3 regions of the Dermatophilus sp. B7861-1 genome follow, and region 2 is predicted to be linked to each of the others. Evidence: riboswitches for the same ligand, from Rfam matches in the RefSeq annotation. Region 2 holds a riboswitch; each other region holds the start of a gene.
What was found. A riboswitch is a leader RNA that binds a small molecule or an ion and turns the genes downstream of it on or off. The one in region 2 is predicted to bind cobalamin.

Region 1 (4,031 bases), 920 kb from region 2:
TTCATTCCACCGTCGCAGCCCAGTGCTGCCGACACCGCATCAGGATTGAAGCAGCCTCTTTCGCAGTGGGTGTTCGGTTTTGAGCCTGCAGCATTCGGGATTGGTGGAGTGCTTACCGCAACGGCAGTGGTTTTCTTCGCCTATTCCGGGTTCGAATCAGTAGCGAACATGGCTGAAGAATCCACGAACCCCGCCAAAGACATGCCTCGAGGACTGATCGGCGCGTTGGTACTGTGCATGATTTTGTACATGGGCGTCTCCGCTGTGATCACCGGAATGGTTCCCTACAACCGCATTGATGAAGGGGCTCCTTTGGCTGCAGCGTTCACCTCTGTCGGGTTGGGGTGGGCTGGAGTTCTGATCTCTATCGCCGCGATTTGTGGCCTGACTTCGGTGATTTTGGTGGACATCGTAGGGATGGGGCGGATCGGTTTCGCGATGGGCCGAGACAAACTTCTACCAGCGTGGATTGGTCGGTTGCATCCCAAGTACGGCACCCCCTCGAGGATGACGCTTTTGACGACGGCTTTTGTTGTCCTTCTTGGCGGCTTCGTTCCGTTGGCGGAACTGGCTGACATGGTCGCCATCGGAACACTGTTTGCGTTTGTCGTTGTCAGCGTGGCTGTGCCGGTGCTACGGCGAACTCGCCCAGACCTGAAACGGCCTTTCCGGGTCCCGTTCTCACCCGTTGTGCCAATAATTTCGGTGTTGGCATGCCTGTTTTTGATGACCAACTTGTCTTTGGAGACGTGGATTCGGTTCCTGGTGTGGTTTGGGATCGGTGTGGTTATTTACGTGACGTACAGCTACCGGCATGCCCGCGTTGGTAGTGAGGGCACGGCTGGTTGATAACTGATTTGTCTGCACTGTGCAGGTAAGCGGCGGTACCCGGCAGGGTGTCGGTTACCGCCGCTTACCTGTGTGCCTGGCGGTGATGTTCTGCTTTCGTGGATGCAGGAATTGGCCAGGATTACTGCAGGTGAGCCGTCGGTTGCAGTGGCTCGTTCAGCCCGTCACAGGGTCAGGCGTGCGACCCCAGTGCGACGATGTGCTCAGGTAGCCGGTCGTTGTTGCCGTACATGAAGTGGTTGCTCATGTTCTCTGAGAATCGGCTGGCCTCGGTGTATTTGCCAACGGCTTCAGCTACCTGACGTACCAGCATCGGGCTCGCGCCGCAGCACACGCCGAGGTAGTGGGCGCCGAGATCGAATGCTTCTTTGGCGAACGCCTCGATCTCGTACCGGTTGGTGTAGAGCGGGTCGAGGGCGGTGGGGAAAGCACGTCCGTGTGGCGAGGGAACGCTGGCAGAGACGTCGGAGAGGTTGAAGAAGGTGGGTTCTTCTTGGGAGGTGCGGTAGGGGATAGGTAGTGCCCCTACGTGGCAGGTCACTGCCTTTCGGATGGCGCGTAGCCAGGGCATCATCGTTTCTGGTCCGCGGAAGCAGTTCAGTCCTACTACGTCTGCGCCGCCTTGTTCTAAGCGGCAGGCTGTTTCGACAATGTCGACGCCGTCGGTCATTTCATTGGCGGCCATCGGTGCGATGGTGAGTACTACGGGCAGACCGCTGCTTTTTGCTACTTCGAGGGCGGTGAGTGCTTCGCCTGCGTAGTAGAACGTTTCACCGATGATGAGGTCGGCGCCTTCGTCGACGGCCCAGCCCACCATTTCGGTGAACATGGCGCGTACTTCGGCTTGGGATGCGGGGTCTGCGGGGTCCCAGATATTGCTGTTGCTGATGTTGCCGGCCATGAGGTTGCCGGGGACGGCATCGGCGACGTTGCGGGCGATTTGCAGTGCGGCGCGGTTCAGTGGTTCGAGTAGGTCTTCTTTACCGATGACGCGCATTTTTTCGCGGTGGCCGTTGTAGGTGAAGGCTTCGACGATGTCAGAGCCAGCGCGTTGGAAGTCCACGTGCAGGGCTCGTAGTGCGTCTGGATGTTCTAGGGCTACCTCGGGTACGAATTCGCCTGCGGTGAGGTATCCGCGGCGTTCCAGTTCGAACAGGAATCCTTCTGCGCAGATCACGGGGCCTGCGTCGAGGCGTTCGACCAGGGTGGGCTGTTCACTCATTATTGCTCTCCTCGGCAATTTTGGAGCTTCACCACGAGGGAGCGGATGAGCCGCAGGTGTCGATGCGCGGGCGTGCCTGTTTGTGGGCATGCCTTAAGGTGACGCCGCGGCCGTCCATCACTCGTGGATCGGCATATTGGTGACGGCGCAGGCGGTCTCCTGACTTTCAGGTCGAACGCTCTTCCTCAGCCTTCCCGGAGGGACTCCAGTGGCATGTGTGAGGCGGAGCTTCCTGATCACAGTGGCGAGGACCGTGCCGGTTTTTCACCGGCTTCCCGTTTCTGCGTCGTGTGCCCGGGAGTCTAAGCGTGACGCGGTTTTTCGTCTCATGTCCGACCGGATAACGGACAGGTGTGTACCGCGGCGAGAGGGGTTAGGAGTGTCTGGTGGTGGTCGTGGGGACCTCGCCGATTGCTTCCAGTGGGCGGCGGCGCATGCGGTGGGGGAGGACGAGGTGGGCTGCTTCGTCGAGGTCGTTTTCGGTGATGGTTCCGCGTCCGTGCCAGGCTGCGAGTGCTTTGGCTGCGCGGAGCATCATGATGTCGGCGCGGTGTCCGTCAACACCTGCTTCCATGCAGGTTCGAGCTACGGTGTAGAGGTGTTCGCGGGGGACGGTGACGTCTTTGACGCGGTGCATTGCTCCGGCGATGCGGCGGGAGAGGCGGCGGGATTCTTCTTCCCAGCGGCAGACGAAGCCTGCGGGGTCGTCTTCGTAGGCTAGGCGGCGTTCGACGATTTGGATACGTTCGGCGATGGATGTTGATCCGTTGATGGTGACGCATAGGCCGAAGCGGTCGAGGAATTGTGGACGTAGTTCTCCTTCTTCGGGGTTCATGGTGCCGATGAGGGTGAACCGGGCGGGGTGGGAGAGGCTTACGCCTTCGCGTTCGACGGTGTTGACGCCCATTGCGGCTGAGTCCAGGAGTAGGTCGACGAGGTGGTCGTCGAGGAGGTTGACTTCGTCGACGTAGAGGATGCCGCGGTGTGCGGCGGCGAGCAGGCCTGGGTCGAGGCGGCGGGTTCCGTCTTTGAGGGCGTGTTCGAGGTTGAGGGTGCCGGTGATGCGGTCTTCGGTGGCGCCGATGGGTAGTTCGATGACGGGTACGCGGACGTTTTTGATGGGGGGTGTATCACCGAGGTTGGGTTCGAGATGTTCGCGTAGGTCGTGGTATTCCTCGGGGGAGAGGTGGAAGGGGGATCCGTCGATTTCGGGGTGGGTGGGGAGTAGTTCGGCTAGGGCGCGTACGGCAGTGGATTTGGCGGTGCCTTTTTCGCCGCGGATGAGTACGCCGGATAGTGCGGGGGAGATGACGGCTAGGAGGAGGGCTAGGCGCATTTCGTCTTGTCCGACGATGGCGGCGAAGGGGTATGGGGGGCGGTGCATGGGGGCTCCTGCGGGGTGTGGTTAGTGGGGGATTTGGGTGCGGACGAGGTGGATGAGGTCGTCTGCGTGGAGTTCGTCGATGGTGTGGCAGGGGGCGTTGAGGGCGTGTGCGAGGGCGGCGGCGTGGCCGAGTCGGGCAGTGGTGGGGTTTTCGGTGTCGACGACTATCCAGCGGGTTCGGGGGTCTTTGCCGAGGTTGGTGGCGAGGCGGTGGGCTTGGTTGATTGCGCTGGGTGTGGGGTCGCCGTCGAGGTCGATGTTGGCGCAGCCGTCGCTGACGAGGATGAGTAGGGGGCGTAGTTCGGGGGTTTTGTGTAGGAGGTTGTGTAGGAGGCGGCTGGTGGTGGTTAGGGCGGTGGGTAGTGGGGTGGGGCCGCCGATGGGTAGGTCGGTCAGGAGGCGTCCGGCTAGTTCGATGGAGGAGGTGGGGGGTAGGAGGATGTGGGCGTTGCGGTGGTGGAAGGTGATGAGGGCGACGCGGTTGCGTTTTTGGTAGGCGTCGAGGAGGAGGGAGAGGATGGCGCCTTTGGCTGCGGTCATGCGGTTTTGGGCGCCCATGGAGCCGCTGGCGTCGAC
Region 2 (4,031 bases):
CGTCGAGCAGGAGGATGCGAGGTTCTTGGGCCAGAGCACGGGCCAGCTGTACGCGTTGACGTTCTCCGCCGGAGAGGGTGGGCCAGGTTCGGTCGGCGAGGTGGGTGATGCCTGCGGTGTGCATGGCGGTGGTGACGGCGTCGGTGTCGTGGGGGTTGTGCCATCGTCCGCGATGTGGTGTGCGTCCGAGTTCGACGATGTGTCGGACGGTGAGGTCTAGAGGAGTGTGGGGGTGTTGTTCCAGGAGTGCGCAGAGGCGGGCGCGGTGGCGTGGTGGCATGTGGGTGACGTCGTCGTCGTTGAAGTGGATGCTTCCGGTGGTGGGGCGGCGTATGCCAGCGAGGAGGTGAAGGGTGGTGGTTTTTCCGCATCCGTTAGGGCCGACAATGGCGGTGGTTGTGGCGGCTGGGATGGTGAAGTCGAGATGGGCGACGATGTCGCGTCCGTGAGTGTTCCAGCTGAGGTTGCGTGTGGTGATGTTCATGAGTGGCGGGCGTGGTTTCTCAGGAGGGCGACGAGGACAGGGGCTCCGATAGCGGCGGTGATGACTCCGATGGGGATTTCTTGGCCGGGGTTGAGCGCGCGGGCTGCGGTGTCAGACCACAGGAGCAGGAGTGCGCCTGCGAGGGCGGATGCGGGGAGCAGGCGGCGGTGGGTTGGTCCGATGATCAGGCGCATGATGTGTGGGATGGTCAGTCCGACGAAGCCGATGGGGCCGACGGTGGCGACGGTGGTTGCGGTCAGTAGGGCGCATCCGGTGAAGAGTGCCCAGCGGGTGTGTTCGACGCGGATTCCTAGGGAGCGAGCGGAGGTTTCTCCGAAGGCGAAGGCGTCGAGGGCGGGGGCGGAGGTGATGAGCGCTGTGGTGGCGAGCAGGGTGGTGATGGTGATGAGCCAAGCATGTGGTGCGCGGATTCCGCTGAAGGAGCCAAGCATCCAGGTCATGACTTCACGGGCTCCGGAGTAGCCGCCGAAGATCATGACGACGAAGGAGGTGAATGCGCCAGCGAGTTGGCTGATGGCTATTCCGGCGAGAATGGTTCGTCCGGGTGGGAGTGCGCCGGAGCGGCCGGTGGCAAGACCCAGAACCAGGGCTAGAGCTGCGATTGCGCCGGTGAAGGCGGTGACGGTGGTGGCTACTGCTGGGGGTAGTCCGGGGATGGTCCAGCCGAGGATGATTGCAGCGACGGCGCCGACGGCTGCTCCGCTGGAGATGCCCAGGAGGTAGGGGTCGGCCAGGTCGTTGCCGGTGAGTGCTTGGAGGATGCATCCGCATTGGGCTAGGGCGGCGCCGACGGCGATGGTGGCCATGATGCGGGGTAGGCGTAGTTCCCAGATGATTCGGTCGGTGAAGATGGTGACGTGGTCGCCGTGAATGAGGTGGACGCGGCGGGCAATCACGTCGATGACGTCGGTGGGTGGGATGGGGACGGATCCGATTCCTAGGACGATGATGCTGCTGGCAGCCAGGAGGAGGGTGAGGGTGGCTGCGGTGTAGATGAAGCGGGTCACTGGTCGAGTTGGGCGAGTTGGTTGCTGATGGAGCGGGCGCCGTCGACGAGGCGGACTCCGGGTGTGCTTTCGCTGAAGGGGATTGTGATGAATCGGTTGTTTTTTACGGCGTCGAGTTGGGATAGGACCGGGTCGTTGGTGAGGTAATTTTTCTTTTTTTCGGCGGTGTTCCAGCTGGCGTCAGCCAGGACGATGACGTCGGGGTTGGCGGCGACGACTTTTTCCCATGAGCCTTCGCTCCAGCCTCCGGGAAGGTTGTCGAAGATGTTGGTGGCGCCGACGGCGTTCATGATTAGGTGTGGGCCGCCTGCTCCGGCGCCGACGGTGGGGGTTTTGTCGCCGGAGTCTTACCAGAAGATGGTGTGGTTTTTGCCGGTGGCTTTGGTGCGAATTTCGTCGAGGTGTTTTTTCTGGGTGGTGATGAGGGCGTCGGCGGTGGGGGTGACGGCAAATATTTTGGCGATTTCAGCGATTTCGTTCCAGCCGTTTTCGAAGGTGGCCTCGGCGGTGGGGGTGCCTTTGGGACATCCGAAGGGGCTGGTGTAGGTGTTGATGCCTTCGGAGGTGAGTTCGTTTCGGGTGCCGACGGCTTTGTCGGTGAAGGCGCTGGCGTAGGCGGAGTAGGCGAAATCGGGTTTGGCTGCGAGGAATTGTTCTTTGCTGGGGTATTCCTTGGCGAGGACGGGGACGGTTGCGTAGGCGGTTTTGTAGGTGGGGGCGATGGTGTCGTCGAGGTAGGCAGTGCCTGCCATGCGGGGGGCCAGGCCAAGGGCGAGTGCTGTTTCGGTGGCGCCTTGGTTGAGGGTGACGAGTCTGCGTGGTGGGGTGGTGACGGTGATTTTTTCGCCGCAGTTAGTCAAGGTGATGGGTGCGGTATTGCTGCTGGTGTTGGTGGGTGTGGTGGGGGCGCCAGCGCAGGCGGTAAGCAGGAGGATGCAGGCGGCTACGGTGATGTGGTGGGGGTGTGGGCGCACGGTGTGGCTCCTGGGACCGGTGGGCCTGGGTCGCGAGGCCTGATTCTCGATCCGCGCCCGCAGGTGACGGGGCGATCACCAGCAGGTATTCGGACTTGGGGTCCCTCGGTGCGGGGCGCCTTCCCAGAGTGTTCCAGTGGCGTGTGTGCCCCGCCCGTCTCCCTTACCGCTGCGCGTCAGTTCCGGTTTTGCACCGGATTCCCTGGCCCCGTGGGCGACTGGCTTTCTCAGCGTAGCAGTGGTTTTGGTGGCTGCGGAGTCGTATTTGTTGCTGCTCACAGAGGGTATAGGTCACAGGGTGTCATGGTGGCGGAGATGGTCGAGCTGAGCTGCTACGCAGATGCGTGCTGCGGCTAGGACGCTTTCGGGTTGGTCGCGGTAGACGATGTTGGTGATGGCTTCGATGTCAGTGCCAGCTCCGCTATCGCGTGCAGCGCGGATTTGGCGCAGGCGGGCGGTGCGGTGCTGGATGTAAGCGTCCAGGATGGGGGCGGTGTAGGAGTGCGTGGGGCCGTGCCCGGGCAGGAGTGTGTGCTCGCCTTTGTCTCGCAGGAGGTCGCTGAGTAGATGGAGTGTACGTAGGTAGTCGGTGAGGGTTCCGTCGGGGTAGTCCAGCCATGTGGTGCCGCGGCCCAGGATGGTGTCACCGGTGAATAGCAGGGGTGCTTCGTGAAGTCGGAAGGTTGTGGAGTCTGCTGTGTGGCCAGGGGTGGCGATGACGTGCAGGGTGAGCCCCTCGGCGTGCAGTGTTTGCCCGTCGGTGAGAGTGGAGGTGCCGATGGATAAGGCTTGTAGGCCGGTGGCTTTTTCGATCAGGGGGATCGCGGCTGCGTGGTCTGCGTGATGGTGTGTGAGCAGTAGGTGAGAGATTTCGGCTTCGTCGCTGGTAGCGGTGGTGAGAATGGTGGCGATGTGGGTGGGGTCGGCGGGGCCGGGGTCGATGATGATGCTGTGTTTTTTACCTGGGGCGCGAAGGATGTAGGTGTTGGTTCCTTCGAGTGTCATGGGCCCCGGGTTCGGGGCACGCAGCACCGTCACAAACGGTGATGGTGCTCCGTTTCCGGGGCTTTGTGACTGTTCGAGCAGGGTCATTCCTCGCGTAGTGCTACGACGATTTCGACTTCGACGGGGGCATCCATGGGTAGGACTGCCACTCCAACAGCGCTGCGTGCATGCACGCCGATGTCTCCGAAGGCCTGTGCGAGCAGGTCGGAGGCGCCGTTGATGACGGCGGGCTGTTGGGTGAATGTTGGGTCGCTGGCGACGAAGCCAACAACTTTGACAACGCTCTGGACCTGGTCGAGGTCGCCCACTACTGATTTGACTGCGGCGATGGCGTTGAGCACGCAGGTTCGCGCTAGCTCTTGTGCTTGTTCAACGGATACCTCGGCACCTACTTTTCCTGTGATGGGAAGGGCCCCATTGACGAGAGGAAGTTGGCCGGAGGTGTGGATACGTCGTCCGTCGGCTTTGGCGGGAACGTATGAACCTACGGGAAGTGCTACTTCAGGTAAGGCTAAGCCGATCTCTTGCAATCGTTGTTCA
Region 3 (4,031 bases), 940 kb from region 2:
ATATGGGTCATTCCTGCGGTTTCTTTTGTGTGGCTCTTGTGGGGGCTCTTGCAGATACCAGAGCCAATATTGTTCAACTATGTCGCGGTAGTAGGTGCTCCCGTGCTCTTCGGTACGACAGGGCTTAAAGGCGTAAAGGCGCGGAAAAAACAACCGACCTGCAGTGCCGCGCCTATCGAGAACTGAAAAGTGCGGCTCTCCTTCCCGGGGTAAGGATGGGGGAGAGCCGCACTCGTGATAACTAATACGCCTACCTAAATCAGGGGATAGCAGGGGCGGCATATGGCTCATGCGCCCGGTTGGCCACATCAGTGCTACGAGTTAAACGCAGCAAAATAACAACAGCCAACACGTTCATGGCGACAGAAACCAACGTGCCAACAAAAGACCCCGTTGTCGATTCAGTAACAACGCTCGCGCTGGCCGTTCCAGCTAAACCAGAGCCGATACCAACAATCATGTTGTTCACCGTGTGTAGTGCCACCGCCGCTTCCAAACCACCCGTACGCCACGTGAGATAAACGCAAGCAATCGCTGTTCCCCCAAGATCAACCAAAATCCAGAAATCTGTTGCTCCATGAGCTACAGCGAAAGTAACCGTGCTCACTGCTCCTGCAATAAACAAAGCCACCCGCGGATCCTTGAACCAAGAACCAACATTTTGCATCATCCACCCACGGAAGAAATACTCCTCGCCAGCTGCCTGAAGAGGCGTGATAAAAATCGCGATAAAAATAATTCCCAACAAATTCGGTTCAGGGTGGCTGCCCTCAGGAGCAGTTAAAAACTGCTCTACACCGATATAGACAACCCAAACCGGGAGGAGGGTAACAATGCAACGCAATGCCCACCTCCAACGGAACCGCCCAGTAACTGAATGAACCAAAGCAGCGCATCCCTTGTTTCCAAACCGTACGGCAATCAGAACACAAGGAATAAGTGCCGCAAGGACCAGATCAAAAGAAATCATAGAGAAAAATGTGATCTCATTTGACCCGGGCTCCCATGTCTTCAGCTGTCTTTGAAGGCCCTCTGGTCCACCAAAAATCAACGCCAAAAGAAGAGAAAAAAAGATAAGAGCGACAAAGCTTATAGTGATGGTTACTGTGATGATTGAAAAAGATACTAACGGTCGCCACCACTTATGGTTAGAGATATTCAATAAATGTTGATACTCCGCCCCAACGGGCGGGAGACGGTGAAGATCACCCTGCGGGACGCGGCCAGCGTTGACAGGTGAAGAACCACACACACTGGACTGTGACGCAGAAGGCGTCGATGACTGCTGTTCCATCTCTTAAGAATGCCTACCCACCAGACTGTTCCACGCTGGTCAAACCCAGTTTTTCACTCTCCGCTGATCATGAGATCCACCACGTGTCAAAACCATCTCCAGCCAGCCATGGCACTTACCCCACACAAACGAATCAGCAAGCAAGTTCCACAGTCACTCCCCAAAAAAATGCCCACAGAATTCCATGAAAGAAAAGTTTTACCCAACGAAGCAAAACACGAACAGCCCGTGAAACGTGCACGCATTTTTCACACACTTCTCCGACCAACCCGGGGGAGTAGCAGCAATATGAGAAATACAGCAGTCCCCTATGATGATCCGGATCGGTGACCACCCCAAGGCGGTCTGCAGGAACCCGGTGCGAACCCGGGGCTGACGCGCAACGGTATGGCGGACCACCCCGACCGAGCCCGACACTGTCCGATCTGTTTGTAGTTCCGCGCGATACAACGGACAACGAAGAGGACAAAGAGTGCCGCACACTCCCGTGAAAACCGCACCCAACACAGCCGAGACCACCCTCACCCATCTCCTGCAAAAAGCTGGGCGCACTAACCCCGCCTGGACCTGGGGAGAATCCGTGAACGTCGCCTGCACACCCTCGCCAGAAACAGAGGCCCGCTCAGCAACCAGCATGACCGATCCGGATGTGGCACGAACCGTTATCGAAGAACACGCAGCTTCACGCGGTATTCCCCCCAACCGTCATGCCGCCTCTCTTGTTTTCCAGCGTTACTGCCACCGCTGGTGCGCAATCACTTCGTGGGCATGGGCACTAACCGGCTGCGTCCTAGACGTATCCGCAGAACACTGCGCAACAACATTCGACAACGGCTCACCCGTAGCAATCTGGATTGACCACCTACAAGGCGCAGAAACAGACAGCACAACGCTAGTCGATGTTGTTTTCGAACAGCACCTCATGCCCATCGCCTACACGTTCCGCGATGTCGCCCGGTTCTCGATAGCAAACGCCCGCGGAAACGCTGCCGCCTCACTCGCTGCCGGATTCCGGTTCGCCTCAACAACCCTTCCCGCTGAAAAAGTGCTCGACCTAGCCGAATCGGTGTTCACCCACCCCGCGCTCCAACGCTCCGGGACCTTCCGGGTAATCAACGACAGCCTTAACAGTCGGGTGTTCTTCGACCGGAACACGTGCTGCCACTGGGACACCGTCCCCGACGGACAGCTGTGTTCATGGTGCTCCAAACGAACGCACGAAGACCGGACCGCGCAATTCACTGAAGCTCTCGCTGCGCAATAGCGCCCCATAGCCTCTGCAGATCACCAGCGCCGCGCAATGCGCGCAATCAACACCTCAGGCACAAAGAGCGGCGAAGATGTCGGGAGCTGACCCTGCTGCAACTACCCGACCATGCGAGAGCACAACACCTCGGTCGGCGAACGCTTCAGCTTCAGAGAAGTCAGTTGCGGACGTGACGATCGCGGCGCCACGATCACGCAGCTCACAGAAAAACTGCCACATGTCACTGCAATCCTCGGAAGCTAAGCCACTGGTGGGCTCATCAAAAATAAGCAGGCTAGGGCGGCCGATACACGCCAGCGCTACGGCAAGGCGTCGCCGCCATTGCCCCGCAAGTTCCTCCACTGGGCAGTTTCGGTAGGGGCTTAGCCCCAACCGGTCGACGATCGTGGCTACCGATCCTGGGTCGCGGTAGAGAGCTTCAGTTGAGCGGATAACCTCTCGTACTTTCAGCCCTGTAGGTAGGCGTGATTTTTGTTGCTGTATTCCTACGTGGAGCCGAGCTTTGAAAGAAGTAGCGGGGATGTTGCCGTGGACGAGTGCTTGGCCGCAGTCTGGGCTGCGTAGTCCGGCCAGGATTTCCATAGTGGTTGTTTTGCCGGCACCGTTGGGGCCTACGAGCGTCAGGATTTCCCCTGGTGTCACATGCAGAGACAGATCATCGACTGCGATGACAGAGCCGTAAGTTTTGCGGATCGAGCGAAGCTCGCCGGCAGCTGTGGTGTTCGCTCTCATTTGCTCAGATTGACAGCAGTGTTGTTGAGCAGCAACGTCCCACGTCGTCTCGTGGTGGAGGCGCCTGTTAATAGTTGGTCACATTCGGGGGTGTCTGTGCGTGTTTGTGCAGCAGGAACCCACACCGTGTCCCGTTTGGTTTGCGTGTCCACCGTGCTGCGAGGCGTCTACGCTGCCCTTTAACGCATTCTCTTGCAGCAAAGGATTTCGCACATGTCTAGCGAACACCCCTCCACTGCGGCTTCACCGTCTGCTTCGGCTGGGACGATGAATAGCCGCCACCTCGTGATGATGAGTTTGGGGTCAGCTATCGGCGCAGGCCTTTTTGTTGGGTCGGGCGCCGGGATCACTGCGGCAGGCCCAGCGGTTCTTGTTTCTTATCTCGCGGCTGGGATTGTCGTCATGCTCATCATGCGGATGCTTGGCGAGATGGTGGCGGAGAACCCATCCAGTGGGGCGTTTTCTGTGTATGCCGAGCGGGCTTTAGGGCCAGCGGTGGGTTTCGCGATGGGGTGGCTGTGGTGGCTGCAGTTGGTTGTTGTGATCGCTGCGGAAGCGACAGCGGCAGCGCAGATCCTTGTCGGTATCTGGGGTGGGGTTCCGCAGTGGGCGTTGGCGTTGATTTTCATGGTGTTGTTCACGCTGATCAACCTGACCGGGGCGAAGAATTTCGGTGAGTTCGAGTTCTGGTTTGCTCTGGTGAAGGTGGGCGCTGTGATCGCCTTCTTGTTGATCGGG

Region 1: it holds a riboswitch for cobalamin, as region 2 does, so the genes downstream of both, AC2T9U_RS06725 (homocysteine S-methyltransferase family protein) here and AC2T9U_RS10775 (ABC transporter substrate-binding protein) in region 2, are expected to answer to the same signal.
Region 3: it holds a riboswitch for cobalamin, as region 2 does, so the genes downstream of both, AC2T9U_RS06635 (hypothetical protein) here and AC2T9U_RS10775 (ABC transporter substrate-binding protein) in region 2, are expected to answer to the same signal.

What each region holds. Positions count from the first base shown of each region.
Region 1 is NZ_CM180082.1:1,519,036-1,523,066, reverse strand. Features, by position in the region: gene AC2T9U_RS06730 (APC family permease) at 1-849, shown strand, start outside; gene AC2T9U_RS06725 (homocysteine S-methyltransferase family protein) at 1,022-2,071, opposite strand; cobalamin riboswitch at 2,204-2,392, opposite strand; gene AC2T9U_RS06720 (magnesium chelatase ATPase subunit I) at 2,445-3,455, opposite strand; gene AC2T9U_RS06715 (VWA domain-containing protein) at 3,477-4,031, opposite strand, start outside.
Region 2 is NZ_CM180082.1:2,442,795-2,446,825, forward strand. Features, by position in the region: gene AC2T9U_RS10765 (ABC transporter ATP-binding protein) at 1-484, opposite strand, end outside; gene AC2T9U_RS10770 (FecCD family ABC transporter permease) at 481-1,512, opposite strand; partial or broken gene AC2T9U_RS10775 (ABC transporter substrate-binding protein) at 1,509-2,264, opposite strand; cobalamin riboswitch at 2,550-2,724, opposite strand; gene AC2T9U_RS10780 (MBL fold metallo-hydrolase) at 2,778-3,491, opposite strand; gene AC2T9U_RS10785 (RidA family protein) at 3,575-4,031, opposite strand, start outside.
Region 3 is NZ_CM180082.1:1,497,953-1,501,983, reverse strand. Features, by position in the region: gene AC2T9U_RS06640 (CPBP family intramembrane glutamic endopeptidase) at 260-1,294, opposite strand; cobalamin riboswitch at 1,602-1,733, shown strand; gene AC2T9U_RS06635 (hypothetical protein) at 1,767-2,558, shown strand; gene AC2T9U_RS06630 (ABC transporter ATP-binding protein) at 2,613-3,293, opposite strand; gene AC2T9U_RS06625 (amino acid permease) at 3,507-4,031, shown strand, end outside.